4 regions of the Chryseobacterium sp. 'Rf worker isolate 10' genome follow, and region 1 is predicted to be linked to each of the others. Evidence: riboswitches for the same ligand, from Rfam matches in the RefSeq annotation. Region 1 holds a riboswitch; each other region holds the start of a gene.
What was found. Region 1 has a riboswitch for cobalamin ahead of metE (5-methyltetrahydropteroyltriglutamate--homocysteine S-methyltransferase). Riboswitches for the same ligand answer to the same signal wherever they lie in the genome.
Positions count from the first base shown of each region.

Region 2: another riboswitch for cobalamin. It lies ahead of LKL37_RS21655 (acyl-CoA thioesterase); the one in region 1 lies ahead of metE (5-methyltetrahydropteroyltriglutamate--homocysteine S-methyltransferase).
Region 3: another riboswitch for cobalamin. It lies ahead of LKL37_RS13660 (TonB-dependent receptor plug domain-containing protein); the one in region 1 lies ahead of metE (5-methyltetrahydropteroyltriglutamate--homocysteine S-methyltransferase).
Region 4: another riboswitch for cobalamin. It lies ahead of LKL37_RS21730 (acyl-CoA thioesterase); the one in region 1 lies ahead of metE (5-methyltetrahydropteroyltriglutamate--homocysteine S-methyltransferase).

Region 1 covers NZ_JBOZOF010000001.1:953,348-957,564, reverse strand. Annotated here, with positions in the region: gene LKL37_RS04175 (helix-turn-helix domain-containing protein) at 1-315, shown strand, start outside; gene metE (5-methyltetrahydropteroyltriglutamate--homocysteine S-methyltransferase) at 417-2,720, opposite strand; cobalamin riboswitch at 2,899-3,084, opposite strand; gene LKL37_RS04165 (Lrp/AsnC family transcriptional regulator) at 3,280-3,741, shown strand; gene LKL37_RS04160 (hypothetical protein) at 3,823-4,217, opposite strand, start outside.
Region 2 covers NZ_JBOZOF010000006.1:134,759-138,975, reverse strand. Annotated here, with positions in the region: gene LKL37_RS21670 (PadR family transcriptional regulator) at 1-289, opposite strand, end outside; gene LKL37_RS21665 (XAC2610-related protein) at 826-1,524, shown strand; gene LKL37_RS21660 (HD domain-containing protein) at 1,526-2,116, shown strand; gene LKL37_RS21655 (acyl-CoA thioesterase) at 2,174-2,557, opposite strand; cobalamin riboswitch at 2,675-2,854, opposite strand; gene LKL37_RS21650 (hypothetical protein) at 2,889-3,689, opposite strand; gene LKL37_RS21645 (ATP-binding cassette domain-containing protein) at 3,720-4,217, opposite strand, start outside.
Region 3 covers NZ_JBOZOF010000002.1:811,455-815,671, reverse strand. Annotated here, with positions in the region: gene LKL37_RS13665 (YncE family protein) at 1-739, opposite strand, end outside; gene LKL37_RS13660 (TonB-dependent receptor plug domain-containing protein) at 760-2,586, opposite strand; cobalamin riboswitch at 2,620-2,796, opposite strand; gene LKL37_RS13655 (T9SS type A sorting domain-containing protein) at 2,933-4,217, opposite strand, start outside.
Region 4 covers NZ_JBOZOF010000007.1:5,024-9,240, reverse strand. Annotated here, with positions in the region: gene LKL37_RS21740 (ATP-binding cassette domain-containing protein) at 270-932, shown strand; gene LKL37_RS21735 (hypothetical protein) at 963-1,763, shown strand; cobalamin riboswitch at 1,798-1,977, shown strand; gene LKL37_RS21730 (acyl-CoA thioesterase) at 2,095-2,478, shown strand; gene LKL37_RS21725 (HD domain-containing protein) at 2,536-3,126, opposite strand; gene LKL37_RS21720 (XAC2610-related protein) at 3,128-3,826, opposite strand.

The DNA of each region.
Region 1 (4,217 bases):
TCTGAGCCTTTTAAAATAGATATTGAAGCTTTTATGAATAAGAATTTTCATTTCAACGTTAATGTTGAGCGTTTCGCTTATTTAACGGGAAGAAGTTTGTCTGCATTTAAAAGAGATTTTCAAAAGATCTTTGGTATACCGCCAAGACAGTGGCTCCAGCTTCGAAGGCTGAAAGAAGCTCATTTTCTGCTTACTCAAAAAGGAAGATCCGTTTCTGACATTTATCTGGATCTGGGATTTGAAAATTTATCCCATTTCTCCTTTGCATTTAAAAAACAGTTTGGTTATCCTCCAAGCACATTGCAGGCAAAATAATTCAATATTTCATCAATGTTTTAAAGGATTACCATAATAAATCGTGCCATGAATATCATGGCACGATCCGGGTGATTGTATCTAATTATTTCTAAAGTTTTCTAAAGTGCATATTCTACGGAAGCTTCTTTAGCAGCTGCTACCATTGCTATTAAAGCTTTTTCGGTTTCATCCCAGTGTCTTGTTTTCAGTCCGCAGTCTGGGTTTACCCAAAGTTGATTGGCAGGAATCACATTCTGGGCCTTTCTCAGCAGTTCGATCATTTCTTCTTTTGACGGAACTCTTGGTGAGTGAATGTCATATACTCCGGGACCAATTTCATTTGGATATTTAAAATCGGCAAAAGCATTCAGCAGTTCCATCTGAGAGCGGGAGCATTCTATGGTAATCACGTCCGCATCCATGTCAGCAATGTTTTCAATAATATCATTGAATTCTGAATAACACATATGCGTATGGATTTGGGTCGCATCTTCTACTCCACTTGCTGAAATTCTAAAGGCTTCTACAGCCCATTTCAGATAATTCTGCCAGTCTGTTTTTCTTAACGGAAGTCCTTCTCTGATAGCAGGTTCGTCAATCTGAATAATCCTGATCCCAGCTTTTTCCAGATCCACAACTTCATCACGGATCGCCAAAGCAATTTGTTTACACGTTTCGGAACGAGGCTGATCATCACGTACAAAAGACCACTGTAAGATGGTAACCGGACCTGTAAGCATTCCTTTTACCCATTTTTCAGTCTGGGATTGTGCATATTGAGACCAGTAAACTGTCATAGGAGTCGGGCGGGAAACATCACCAAAGATTACAGGAGGTTTTACACAACGGCTTCCGTAGCTTTGTACCCATCCGTTTTTGGTGAATACAAATCCTTCCAGCTGTTCTCCGAAGTATTCTACCATGTCGTTACGCTCAAATTCCCCGTGAACCAGTACATCTATACCGATTTCTTCCTGCCAGCGGATTGTTCTCTGAGTTTCTTCTTTCAGTAAAGTATCATATTGCTCTGCCGTAAGCTCTCCTTTTTTGAATTGGGCTCTCCAGCTTCTTACCTCTATTGTCTGCGGGAATGATCCGATGGTGGTAGTTGGGAATAAAGGAAGCTGCAATACTTCCTGCTGTTCTTCTTTTCGGATTTTGAAGGTATTTATTCTCTGAGCATCCTTTTCAGTAACAGCATTGGCTCTTTGTTTCACCTGATCATTATGAATAAGAGAAGAAGTTCTTCTGTTCTCAATAGCTCTTTTATTTTCTTCGAATGCTTCAAGAACCTGTTCATTTTCTGTTCCTGTTGCCAGTTCTTTAAGGGTTACCACTTCCGCTACTTTTTGTTTGGCAAAAGCCAGCCAGTTTTTGATTTCAGGATTAAGACTAGTTTCAAAATCCAGATCACACGGTGAATGAAGCAATGAACATGATGGTGCAATGAAAATTCTTTCAGATCCTAATTTCTCAACTGCTTTTCTGATGAAAGACAGCGATTTTTCATAATCATTTTTCCAGATATTTCTGCCGTCAATTACCCCTAATGAAAGACTTAAGCTTTCCGGGATAACATTCAGGATATCATCCAGCTGTTCAGGATTTCTAACCAAGTCAATATGTAGTGTGTTCACCGGAAGTGAAGTGGCAAGCGATGTATTATCTTTTAATCCGTCAAAATAAGTAGCAACGATAAATTTCAGTTTTGGGAAACGTTTTCTTATTTCAGCATATACAGAAAGATAGATTTCTTTTGCTTTCTCTGTTAAATCCAATGCCAGAAAAGGTTCATCAAACTGAATCCATTCAGCACCCTGCTCCTGAAGTTTGGTTAAAATTTCTATGTACACAGGAAGAAGATTTCCGGCAAGATCTAACTTATCAAATCCTTCTTCTTTTTCTTTTCCTAATAGCAGATAAGTAACCAGACCGATAATAACAGGTTTAGCATTGATCCCAGCCTGCTTTGCTCCGGCAAATTCATTGAAAATTTTGTCTGAGCTTAGTTTAAATTGTTGGTTTTTATAAAATTCCGGAACGATATAGTGATAGTTGGTATCGAACCATTTGGTCATTTCCATTGCTGTGATATCCAGTCCATCTTTCTGATATCCTCTTGCCATGGCAAAGTAAAGATCCAGCTCAGAATTGTTTTTTTTAAGCACTACTTCATGATAACGAGTCGGGATTGCTCCTACCACAAGGCTCATATCCAATACCTGATCATAATAGGAAAAATCATTACACGGGATAAGGTCTATTCCTGCTTCCTTCTGGATATTCCAGTTTTGATTACAGATATTTCTACCTGTGTTCAGAAGTTCTTCCAAAAGGATTTTACCTGACCAATACTGCTCGCAGGCTTTTTTGAGTTCTCTTTTGCTACCAATACGCGGATAGCCCAGAATGTGAGTTTGCATTTTTTTAAACTTTTTAATTAAACTTAATATTAAAGCCCTTTAAAATGCTTCTGCATGTTTTAACGGATAAAAATTTCAGGAAATAATGACATAGCGAACAATGCAGTTTCCCTTTGAGAGAAAATACATGAATCCGATATATCATCTGTATGACCCAAAAGCTTCAGACCGCGAAAGCATTGTCAATTCAGTAAAGGCAGGTCTCCTGACTTGTAACAGTTTCCGTCATCCTTCCCGCTTTTGGCAGTGGATCTGCAAGGACAGAAACCTTTGATGTGTTACTTACAGTTGCGCGACAGCTCGTGATTTTCACACGATTCCCTATTAATCTACCTTAAGTAAAACCTTTCCTGTTTGATGAAGTATCTATAAAGAACTGTACTTTTACCTTTAACAATTGCTTTGAGTAAAAGTTTTTAATTTTGTGTAAAATTAACAATACAGAATAAAGATACAATTAAAAAGAAATAATTAAGCAAATTAAACTTTTGAAAACAAAAATAAAAGAATATAATTCTTTACATTTGACTGTTTTAATTATTTAAAAGAATAATATTCTGTGGAACAACTCGATGATAAGGACTTACAGCTGCTCAGGCTGCTCCAGAAAAATGCAAAACTGACCGTTAAAGAATTGGCAAAGGAAGTGAACCTCTCTACTTCACCTGTTTTTGAAAGGGTGAAAAGACTGGAACAGGACGGATTTGTTAAAAGATATGCCGCAGTTCTTGATGCTGAAAAACTGAACCGGGGATTTACGGTTTTCTGCCAGATTAAACTGAAAATTCACGACAGATCTGTGGGTTATGATTTTGTAAAAGAAATTTTAGAAATTGAAGAAGTTGCTGAATGTTACAATATTTCCGGTGATTTTGATTTTCTTCTGAAAGTTCAGGTAAGAGATATGAAACATTACCAGGATTTTGTTTTCAATAAGCTTGGATCCGTAGATTCAATCGGGAGTACACACAGTACTTTTGTGATGGCTGAAGTGAAAAATAATCATGGATTAACGATATAGCTTTTTAAAGCTGATCCATTTATACTAAAAAATCCGCCAAATATTGGCGGATTTTTTAATATTTTGAAGTTTTTCCAGCAATTAATTGGCAGCCGGATCAACAAGTTCTGTAGTTAAGCCGAGTGATTTCAACAGGTTTTTACTATCAAAAAGCAAAGTCGCATAATGTTTCCCTTTCTTAAAAACCAGCTTTGAGCCTCCTGGAAACTCACTGCCTGAAGCTAATTTCTGTGTTTTTGCATTGTATTTACTGAACTTGGTTTTACTATCCTGCAATGTACTTTTATTCAGGATAAGGCCAAAAGGCAATCCCTCTACCACTAAAGGTTTATTGTCTGAAGTTGAAAAAAACATCTCATTAACAGCATTGTCTTTCTCCAAACTGCAATAAAGCTCCAATCCTGTTTTTGTAGGCCATTTCGCATATTTTTCTTCATTGGCATCTTCATAAAAAACGGTTTTCACATTCAGTGCTT
Region 2 (4,217 bases), on a different contig from region 1:
CATTCCATGTATTTAGAAGTTCATCCAGGAAAAGTTTTCCTTTTTCTGTGATCTGATAATATTTTCTGGGTGGTCCTCCTGTAGATTCTTCCCATCTGTAAGAGAGAAACTCTCCGTTTTTAAGTCTTGTAAGAAGAGGGTAGAGGGTTCCTTCCACTACATCCAGTTTTCCTTTTTTCAGTTCGTCAATAAGATCAGAAACATACATTTCGCGATTATTGATGAGACTTAGAATACAGAATTCCAGAATTCCTTTTCGCATTTGCGCTTTGGTATTTTCGGTATTCATCTTTGATAAGTTTTGTTAATTAGTTATATTTTTAGAAAAATGCTCCTAGCTAGCTGAGCCTATTCTAATTTTACATTACAAAGATATGTAAATAAAATGGTATTATGCAATACAAAGTAGTGAAATTTTTAAAATAAATAACATAAAATACTGGTAATCAGTTCTATAATTTTATATGTGGATTTTTATGAAAATGAATTTGAGAGGAAAATGTCTAAAAAATCTCTACATTTTAAATAAAATTGGAAGAAATACGGAGCAAAAAATCATCATTATTAATTATTGCTTATTACCGATTACTTATTACTCATATTATAGCCCCGATAGCAGCGGTTACCCCACAGCGGTTTGGATTCTGGCAGGGAGCGAGGAGTATGAGCGTATAGCGGGAAACAGCTTCTCAGAAATAAATATTCTCTTATTTAAAGGATTTTAATTGTTTTAAATCTTCCAGATAATGAGTTTTGAATTTTGAGATCGGTGTTATGATTCGTATTTTTGTTAGGAAAAAAACACCTAAATCATTTACTATTACCATGAATTTATTCAATAAGTATAAGCATTTACCGGCTTTTGTTTTGCTGGGGCCTGCCTGTTTCGGACAATATCAGTTTGAGGTTAAAAACGCATCGAAGAGCTATGATGCAGTCATTCACGTGGATAATTGCTATGACGGCCGATGTAACGGAAAAGGAACTGTAGATTTGTTTGATCATAAAAACACAAAGGTGCAGACTTTTGTATCTGATGACCTGGTCCTGAATCTTAATGAAGGCGAAAAGCCAACGCAAGGGAAAATGTTTCAGCTAAAGAACGAAAACAGTCCTATAATCATTGATGACTTTAATTTTGACGGGACAGAAGATATAGCGGTAAGAAATGGTAATATGGGGAATTATAGCTCTGCTTCTTATGATGTATATGTATTCAACAGCACGAGAATGGCATTTGTGAAGAGTAAGGAGCTTACGGATCTTGCTTCCAGCTCTTTTGATATTTTTGAGGTTGATGCCAAGCGAAAACGTCTCATAGCCTATGGAAAATCTGGCTGCTGTGATATTTTTACAACGGAATATGCTGTAATTCCGAATAAAGGACTTGATAAAGTTCTGGAAAAAGAAGAAGATATGACGGTAGAAGGTCGCGTAAAGGTGATTACAAAAGAGAAGATTAATAATAAATGGGTAACCAAAACCAAGGTATATCCATCAGAACAATACAATAGAGAAAAGTAAAATGAAAATTCAGAAAGAAATAGATTTTATCCTGGCAGTGGATGCTTTGAAAAATGTACAGAGAAGAAATTATAATGCAGATGACTCCCGAAGAGAGAACACAGCAGAACATTCCTGGCAGATTATTATTCTGGCTCAGATCCTTTATCCATATGCTAAAAACCGCGCAGATATTGATTTATTAAGAGTGATAAGAATGCTCTCTATCCACGATCTTGTAGAAATAGAAGCCGGAGATACTTTTATTTTTGATGAAAAAGCAATGGTAGGAAAGTTTGAAAGAGAAAAGGCATCTGCTCAAAAGATTTTCGGAATTCTTGATGAGCCTTTACGTACAGAATTCTTTAATCTATGGCTTGAATTTGAAGATGAGAAAACGCCAGATGCTATTTTTGCATGTGGAATTGATAGAATAATGCCGTTTATCTTAAATTCCCACACTTCAGGAAAAAGCTGGACGGAAGCGGGAGTGACAGAAAAGCAAATCCGAAATATGCTTGAAAATGCGATCAGTAGAGCATCGGACGAAATGGGAGAGGCTTTTGAACTTTTATTGAGCCAAAGTCTGGAAACAGAAAAAGTGGTAAAATAGCTTTGATAAGAATACAATAAGAATCGGGCGGCCTCTGGCCGCCCGATTCTTTATTACTTATAGTATCTGGATTGGTTTCTTGAATTCGTCAATCGCTACAAAAGTAAAATCACCTACAATGGCTTTTTCTCTTTCGTAGGAATACATTTGCTCGGTATAGATCTCAACGTTTACTTTCATACTGGTTTTTCCCACGTAGGAAACTTTCCCGATTAGCTCCACAATGGTTCCGGCAGGAATAGGTTTCTTGAAATCTATCTTGTCACTGCTTACTGTTACCACTCTTTTTCTTGCAAATCGGGTAGCAGTAATAAAAGCTACTTCGTCCATCAGCTGCATAGCCGTACCACCAAAAAGGGTATCGTAATGATTGGTTGTGTTAGGGAAAACCGCTTTAAAGATACTGGTTTCGGATGCTTTAATTCTTTCTTCTGTAGTCATATATCATTATTAATTAAAGCGAAATGAAAACGATATTAAAACAACAGAACAATAACAGGAATCAAGAGAATCCCTGAAACAATCCATCAGATCAATACAACTTCAAATCGCGAAAGTTACTTGTTTAAGAAATAGGCAGGTCTCCTGACTTGTAACATCTTTTATCTCCTTCCCATGCCTCGCACAGTGGATCTTTGATAAAGATTACAGTTACTTACAGTTGCGCGACAGTCCGTGATTTTCACACGGTTCCCTTTTAATCTGCAGTGATGCAGAACCAATTTCTATGATGAATAAGCGTTAAAACTTTTCGGGGGCAAAAATAATGAATTTATTCCGGATTATGGTAAATAATCTGGCTGATTACTCTTCCTTTCTTGATGGTCCACAGCGTAGTATATCTGTTTTCTCCTGAACCGTTGATCATATAAAGAAAAATATTGTCGTTATCCAGGGAGGTTACGCCTACATTCTCAAAATCCATGGTAGGCTGGAACATATTTTTGATGGCCTCTCTTACAAAAACAGACCCTCTTCCGGGCTGCTGTACCCTGATGGATTTGATTTCAGTCATCCCTTCGGGAAGATCATTCCCGATTCCCCATGGTTTTACTTTATCAATGGTAAGCAGTTTCCCTTCTGCATCTTTTTCCTTTTTACGGTATCCCGCGTTGGAAGGGTAAACATCAATGACTACTTTGCTTCTTTGAGCAGTAGGAATTTTGGGGTCAGAATTATCTGTGAAAATAAGTGATCTTCCGTTTTTAGATTTGGAAGGAGTATAGGCCGGAAGCTGATCAATATAGGCGATACGTTCTTTATTCACCATTCCTTCTTTATCAAGAGTTTCATAACGTACAAAAGGTTTATCATCATCCTGTTTTTCGGGATATTTGATCCAGATCCACTCTGTTTCTCCGGGAGCAGGCTTTACATAAACAAATACATCACCTTTACGCATACGGATCTTGTCTACAATTTTTCTGTAGTTGTCCTTATGAACCCGTACATTGGCATATCCTTCTTCAGCCTTTACAACTCCGAAAGGAACTTTATTCTGCCCTTTTACAAAAGCTATAGATAGAATACTGAAAGCAGATAAATAGAATGCTTTGTTTATGAAAGTCATCATGAAAATTTTTTAATCCTTCAAATATATAAATTAAATGCTTTTCGGAAGATAATTATAGCGCTGCAGTTCACTTAAATCTTGTATTTGTTTCAGATGACCGCCAGAAAGCAGATATATAGAGTCAGAAATATCCAGAACATCTTTAAAGTTATGATCAGAAATAATAAATCCTTTATGAGATGATTGCTGACGGATATTTTTCTTTAATTCTTCAGTAACTTTTGGAGAAAGACTGTGAAATGGCTCGTCCAATAAAATAAAGTCTGCTTCAGAATAAATGACCATAAGAGTTTCAATAATTCTCTGTTCACCTTTGGAAAGGGTTTTAGGTTTTTGATCAAGGAAAGGTCTTACAAATTCTGAAGTAAAAAGCAACTCAGTATTTTTTTGATTACAAAAAAGAGGAATCAGATTTTTGATTTTTATATATTTGGGTAAAAAAAGATCCTGTGATAAGTAGGCAATTCTGTTTTTTCTATCGGATATGCCTTTCAGAATTTTATTATCATATTTTATAAACTGAGTATC
Region 3 (4,217 bases), on a different contig from region 1:
TAACTACCGGTGTCATTGCTCCTGTACTTGAAATCTTATAGATATAAGAATCTGCAGCTGTAGAAGAAACTGTGTAAACATTAGATTTGTATGAAATAGTACTGTTAATCTTACCATTCGGAACAGAAATTTCAGTTTTGCTGTCATTAGAAGTATTGATATAAGTAATCATATTTCCGAATCCTGATGTAGCATTCTGTACAAAAACATTTCCACCTGCTTCTACTGTTTTATCAGCCCCACCTGTCATAGTGATTTTGCTTACAAATGAATAGTCAGAAGCTTTATATTTCGTTACACTTGTTGCATTCGTGGAGAAATTCAGGTTGGCAACATAGATAAAGTCGTTCGCAAAAGTAATTCCTCTTGGGTTATCAATCTGGTCAGTAATTACAGCTAATCTTTTGAATGTAAAACGGTCTACGACAACAATTTTGTTTGAGTTGTTGATGACAAGATAAGCCTTGTTTCCGTTAAGACCAATAGTCTGAAGAACGTCACCAAGGATCTCTTTATTGTTGTTATATCCATATATATCGTCCTGCTTCATGCTTAAATCTCTTGTCAGGAATGTTACTTTTGCACCCTGACTATTGAAGTTACCTTCATTAGCAATAAAATATCCATTCTGGTAAGTGATCGGAGAGATTTCAAAATCCTGAGAATCACTTGTACATGAAGAAATGTTAAACAATAACATTACTGCAAATAGGACAGTTAAAAGTTTAGTTATTTTCATAATTTATTCAATTTTAATTTTTAAAAATTTATTGCTGCATACACGCTATAATTTCTTTTGGGTAAAGGATAAAAAGAAACTGTTTTATAGTAAGTATCCGTAAGATTATTCACTTTAAACCCTAGGGTATATTTTTTTGCCAACGTTGCAGAAACACCCATATTTAAAAGAAAATAAGGATCTATTGCATCTGATCTCTTTTCATCACTTGTGGTATAGGTAACCCCATTCAACAGTGCCTGAGCAAAAAATTTAAAGAAGCCATATTCATAATCTACATTCACATTTCCTCTGTGCATAGGAACGTAAGGTCTCTGCATCTTCGTTTCTTTGTCAATAGATTTTGCGTAGTAATACCCTGCATTCGCACGGATTTTATGATTTCCCAGCTGCTTGCTGAAAGACAACTGAGATTCTAGTCCGTAAGATTCTGATTTATTGACATTGAATGCCTGCCAGTAGCCTAAAGCAGTCGGAAGCCATACAATAAGATCGGTCACATTCATATAGTAAGGAGACAAGGTAAGTCTGAAATCTCCCACTTTAAATTCGTTCGTCATATCAACCTGCGTAGAAGTTTCCGGTCTCAGATCTTTATTTCCTCCCGGTTCATAATAAATATCATTGAAGGACGGATATCTGAAGTTTTTTGAAACATTAACGCTTACATCATACCATTTTGCAGCGCTCCATTTTCCAGAGAATGAGTACATAAACGGTGATTTCACATCTTCTACAAAATCTTTCTTGAATCCACCTTCAAAACGCAGGTCTTTCGTCGCAAAATACCTCAACAATCCTGATATTGAGCCAACATTTCTGCTGACACTGGATATTCCGCTTTGGTATCCTTCTCCTTTATTGACCTGAAATTCTCCGATGATATTAAAATTCCATTTTGAATTCAGGAAATAATTGAAATCATTTTTAAAGATATAATTCTTACCGGTTCCTCCGCTTGATTTAGGCTGGCTTAACGAGCCAAAATACTGGAAATTTTCTTCCGTATAAGCTGCTTTAAGGGAATTACTGAACTTCGCTTTGTTCCAGTCCCAGGAAAGAAGGCTTCTTACACTTTGAGTCTTATATTTCGTTTTTGTTCCTGTTTCTTCATACACGGGATAGTGCTGTGAAGAATCAAAAAACTGGCTTTGCCACGAAATTTTATGATCATTTGTTATTTTATAGGATGTTCCTACATTGAACGTTGTATTGTAATAATTTCCGTTTCTGTTGATGTAATTCAGATCACTTACTTCATAATTATTTTCACTTACAGAATAATTTCCTGAAGCTTTAAAACTGAACTTATCATTGCTGTAAGAACCTTTTACAAAATTATTATAGGTATTAAATGAAGCGACTTCTGAAAATAAGGAACCGTGGAACCCTTTATTAAAATCAAGGGTATTATTCAGGTGGATACTTCCCCCGATAGCACCGCTTCCATAGATTACACTTCCTCCACCAGCTTTTATTCCAATCTGATCGTAGCCAAACAAAGCAATATTATTGATATCTCCCTGCCCCAAAAAATTGGAGTTGATATTAATTCCGTTCCACACAAAAGCAGTCTGCTGCGCGGTAGTTCCTCTGAAAGATGGTGAAGAAACAGCACCACGGCCATTTTCTTTAATATAGACCTGTGACTGAAATCTTAGGAGCTCTGAAAGATTGCTGGAGTTTTTCTCGGCATCTTCTGCCGAAATTGTTTTTACGGGATGAAAAAGCTTCACCCTGTTCATCTGATTGTCGAAGACAAAAATAGTATCTATAGCTTTCTCTTGTCCAAAAAGAAAACAGCCATATGATGAAAAAAGCAGTACTAAAGATCTTTTTATATCCATACTTTTTTACTTTTCCTCCGAAAGCAATAGGTTTTTATAATTATAATCCTGGCAGGTCTCCTGACTTTCGCATTCTGCTCCTTCCCGTTTTAAACAGTGGTTTTTTGCAGAAACTTTTATTGCGATTTACAGTTGCGGGGACAGTCCGGGAGTTACACCCGATTCCCTTTTCATTCCAAAATACTGGAAACCAAAATTTTTGCAAAGATAGTTTTTTATATGTATTCGCCAAAAAACCAGCCTACGCTTAAAAAAACCTATCTTTTTAATTCAGCAGATAAAAAAGAACAGCCGCTTTCAATATTGAAAACGGCCATTCATCCCACTACTTTACTATTTATATATGTTATTTTTTAATAAACTTATAGTTCTCCTGCTTTCCTCCTTTCACAGAATATTGCAGAATATAATCTCCTTTTGACAAGGATGAAACATCAATCTGCCCTTCTACAGTATTGAATGTTTTCACCCTTTGTCCAACCAAATTATAAACTTCAGCTTTCTCTATTCTTCCTGTTCCTTTAAAATATAATATATCAGCTACCGGATTAGGATAAATACCGATATTATCTTTCTCTTTTACAGCATCGTTCACTGATAAAAACGCTGTAATATCCAGATAGAAAGCGATCATTTGACCTGAGGCATTCGTCCCTGTTCCGGCAATTTTCTTTCCGTCTTGTGAAATGGCCAAAGGAAGCCCCATTGTTACTCCATTGGTTGCAATTCCTAAGGATACGGCATAATCATTCAGATTAATCCTTCCGGTAGATGAATTCCAGATAAAGCCTTCTCCCGACATAGGAGGAGCTCCGAATGCTCTGTAAAATCCAATCACCGTTTTCCCGTCCGCCGAAATTCCTGTTGCTCCTCCTTTGAAACTGAACGAAGCATTAGGATGCGTTATATAAGTAAGTCCACTCACAGCATTCCATACATAGGGATTAGGATTTGCTGCTCCTATGATGGTATTTCCGTCTGCAGAAATTCCGCCTGCTTCTCCTACATTATTTCCGTTATTATCTGTGATAAAACTTTCTACTCCGTCCTGCCATTTTGCACCGCTTCTGATACCTGTCGGTTCATCCTGCCAACCCACAATTACTGTTCCTGCCGCATTGATGGCATTGGCTCTGGAACTGCGTCCGGGAACCATACTTCCCAAATCTACCATTCCGCTGGCTTCATCCCATTTTACAGCGTGTGCATTTGCTGCGGTAAGAAAGCCCAGACCTACAATAGTATTTCCATTGGTAGTCATTCCCCAGGTAGAACTTACACTTCCGTCCCATCCGGTAGGAACAAGCCCGCCTCTGTTTACCCAGGTAGAACTTGCTACATCATAAGTTGATATTTCATTGAATCCCGTTGCTGCATTGGTAACGGAAGAAGAGATTTTGGTTCCGTCATTCGAAACAATTGTTCTTCCGGAAGCCGGATATCCATTTGATATTGAACCTATCTGTACAAGTCCTCCGGCAGCATCCCATTTGTAAACTCCTCCGGCACTTGTATGCATACTTACCACTCCATTATCCGAAACTGCTCCTACATTATAATTTCCTAAACCTATTACAGTAAGCTGAGCTTCCGCAAAACTAAAATTCAGGAAAAAATAAGCGGTCAATATT
Region 4 (4,217 bases), on a different contig from region 1:
AGAAACTTTACTATTCTTTGGATTTTTTATAAAAAGATACTGCTTCCCGCCCTGCCGTTCTCATTGCTCATTTCTTTTCTCCTTCCCTTCAGAGTTGAGACATTTGGTTTAAGTTTTCTTTTAATTGCACCTGCTCTCCATTACTTTATTTATGAATTAAGATTTAAAAACGAATATTATTTTTATGCCCATTCAGGGTTTTCAAGAACTTTTCTTTGGGCAGGAACCCTATTATTAAGTCTTGCTGTAAAAATTATAACATTGTTCTTATGAGTAAACTGCATGTTGATAGTGTAACAAAATCTTTTAGTGAAAGAAAAATTCTGCAGGATATCTATATAGGATGTGAAACAGGACAAATCATGGGATTACTTGGCAGAAATGGAAGCGGAAAATCAACCCTGCTAAAAATTATCTTTGGAATAGAATATGGTGATACTCAGTTTATAAAATATGATAATAAAATTCTGAAAGGCATATCCGATAGAAAAAACAGAATTGCCTACTTATCACAGGATCTTTTTTTACCCAAATATATAAAAATCAAAAATCTGATTCCTCTTTTTTGTAATCAAAAAAATACTGAGTTGCTTTTTACTTCAGAATTTGTAAGACCTTTCCTTGATCAAAAACCTAAAACCCTTTCCAAAGGTGAACAGAGAATTATTGAAACTCTTATGGTCATTTATTCTGAAGCAGACTTTATTTTATTGGACGAGCCATTTCACAGTCTTTCTCCAAAAGTTACTGAAGAATTAAAGAAAAATATCCGTCAGCAATCATCTCATAAAGGATTTATTATTTCTGATCATAACTTTAAAGATGTTCTGGATATTTCTGACTCTATATATCTGCTTTCTGGCGGTCATCTGAAACAAATACAAGATTTAAGTGAACTGCAGCGCTATAATTATCTTCCGAAAAGCATTTAATTTATATATTTGAAGGATTAAAAAATTTTCATGATGACTTTCATAAACAAAGCATTCTATTTATCTGCTTTCAGTATTCTATCTATAGCTTTTGTAAAAGGGCAGAATAAAGTTCCTTTCGGAGTTGTAAAGGCTGAAGAAGGATATGCCAATGTACGGGTTCATAAGGACAACTACAGAAAAATTGTAGACAAGATCCGTATGCGTAAAGGTGATGTATTTGTTTATGTAAAGCCTGCTCCCGGAGAAACAGAGTGGATCTGGATCAAATATCCCGAAAAACAGGATGATGATAAACCTTTTGTACGTTATGAAACTCTTGATAAAGAAGGAATGGTGAATAAAGAACGTATCGCCTATATTGATCAGCTTCCGGCCTATACTCCTTCCAAATCTAAAAACGGAAGATCACTTATTTTCACAGATAATTCTGACCCCAAAATTCCTACTGCTCAAAGAAGCAAAGTAGTCATTGATGTTTACCCTTCCAACGCGGGATACCGTAAAAAGGAAAAAGATGCAGAAGGGAAACTGCTTACCATTGATAAAGTAAAACCATGGGGAATCGGGAATGATCTTCCCGAAGGGATGACTGAAATCAAATCCATCAGGGTACAGCAGCCCGGAAGAGGGTCTGTTTTTGTAAGAGAGGCCATCAAAAATATGTTCCAGCCTACCATGGATTTTGAGAATGTAGGCGTAACCTCCCTGGATAACGACAATATTTTTCTTTATATGATCAACGGTTCAGGAGAAAACAGATATACTACGCTGTGGACCATCAAGAAAGGAAGAGTAATCAGCCAGATTATTTACCATAATCCGGAATAAATTCATTATTTTTGCCCCCGAAAAGTTTTAACGCTTATTCATCATAGAAATTGGTTCTGCATCACTGCAGATTAAAAGGGAACCGTGTGAAAATCACGGACTGTCGCGCAACTGTAAGTAACTGTAATCTTTATCAAAGATCCACTGTGCGAGGCATGGGAAGGAGATAAAAGATGTTACAAGTCAGGAGACCTGCCTATTTCTTAAACAAGTAACTTTCGCGATTTGAAGTTGTATTGATCTGATGGATTGTTTCAGGGATTCTCTTGATTCCTGTTATTGTTCTGTTGTTTTAATATCGTTTTCATTTCGCTTTAATTAATAATGATATATGACTACAGAAGAAAGAATTAAAGCATCCGAAACCAGTATCTTTAAAGCGGTTTTCCCTAACACAACCAATCATTACGATACCCTTTTTGGTGGTACGGCTATGCAGCTGATGGACGAAGTAGCTTTTATTACTGCTACCCGATTTGCAAGAAAAAGAGTGGTAACAGTAAGCAGTGACAAGATAGATTTCAAGAAACCTATTCCTGCCGGAACCATTGTGGAGCTAATCGGGAAAGTTTCCTACGTGGGAAAAACCAGTATGAAAGTAAACGTTGAGATCTATACCGAGCAAATGTATTCCTACGAAAGAGAAAAAGCCATTGTAGGTGATTTTACTTTTGTAGCGATTGACGAATTCAAGAAACCAATCCAGATACTATAAGTAATAAAGAATCGGGCGGCCAGAGGCCGCCCGATTCTTATTGTATTCTTATCAAAGCTATTTTACCACTTTTTCTGTTTCCAGACTTTGGCTCAATAAAAGTTCAAAAGCCTCTCCCATTTCGTCCGATGCTCTACTGATCGCATTTTCAAGCATATTTCGGATTTGCTTTTCTGTCACTCCCGCTTCCGTCCAGCTTTTTCCTGAAGTGTGGGAATTTAAGATAAACGGCATTATTCTATCAATTCCACATGCAAAAATAGCATCTGGCGTTTTCTCATCTTCAAATTCAAGCCATAGATTAAAGAATTCTGTACGTAAAGGCTCATCAAGAATTCCGAAAATCTTTTGAGCAGATGCCTTTTCTCTTTCAAACTTTCCTACCATTGCTTTTTCATCAAAAATAAAAGTATCTCCGGCTTCTATTTCTACAAGATCGTGGATAGAGAGCATTCTTATCACTCTTAATAAATCAATATCTGCGCGGTTTTTAGCATATGGATAAAGGATCTGAGCCAGAATAATAATCTGCCAGGAATGTTCTGCTGTGTTCTCTCTTCGGGAGTCATCTGCATTATAATTTCTTCTCTGTACATTTTTCAAAGCATCCACTGCCAGGATAAAATCTATTTCTTTCTGAATTTTCATTTTACTTTTCTCTATTGTATTGTTCTGATGGATATACCTTGGTTTTGGTTACCCATTTATTATTAATCTTCTCTTTTGTAATCACCTTTACGCGACCTTCTACCGTCATATCTTCTTCTTTTTCCAGAACTTTATCAAGTCCTTTATTCGGAATTACAGCATATTCCGTTGTAAAAATATCACAGCAGCCAGATTTTCCATAGGCTATGAGACGTTTTCGCTTGGCATCAACCTCAAAAATATCAAAAGAGCTGGAAGCAAGATCCGTAAGCTCCTTACTCTTCACAAATGCCATTCTCGTGCTGTTGAATACATATACATCATAAGAAGCAGAGCTATAATTCCCCATATTACCATTTCTTACCGCTATATCTTCTGTCCCGTCAAAATTAAAGTCATCAATGATTATAGGACTGTTTTCGTTCTTTAGCTGAAACATTTTCCCTTGCGTTGGCTTTTCGCCTTCATTAAGATTCAGGACCAGGTCATCAGATACAAAAGTCTGCACCTTTGTGTTTTTATGATCAAACAAATCTACAGTTCCTTTTCCGTTACATCGGCCGTCATAGCAATTATCCACGTGAATGACTGCATCATAGCTCTTCGATGCGTTTTTAACCTCAAACTGATATTGTCCGAAACAGGCAGGCCCCAGCAAAACAAAAGCCGGTAAATGCTTATACTTATTGAATAAATTCATGGTAATAGTAAATGATTTAGGTGTTTTTTTCCTAACAAAAATACGAATCATAACACCGATCTCAAAATTCAAAACTCATTATCTGGAAGATTTAAAACAATTAAAATCCTTTAAATAAGAGAATATTTATTTCTGAGAAGCTGTTTCCCGCTATACGCTCATACTCCTCGCTCCCTGCCAGAATCCAAACCGCTGTGGGGTAACCGCTGCTATCGGGGCTATAATATGAGTAATAAGTAATCGGTAATAAGCAATAATTAATAATGATGATTTTTTGCTCCGTATTTCTTCCAATTTTATTTAAAATGTAGAGATTTTTTAGACATTTTCCTCTCAAATTCATTTTCATAAAAATCCACATATAAAATTATAGAACTGATTACCAGTATTT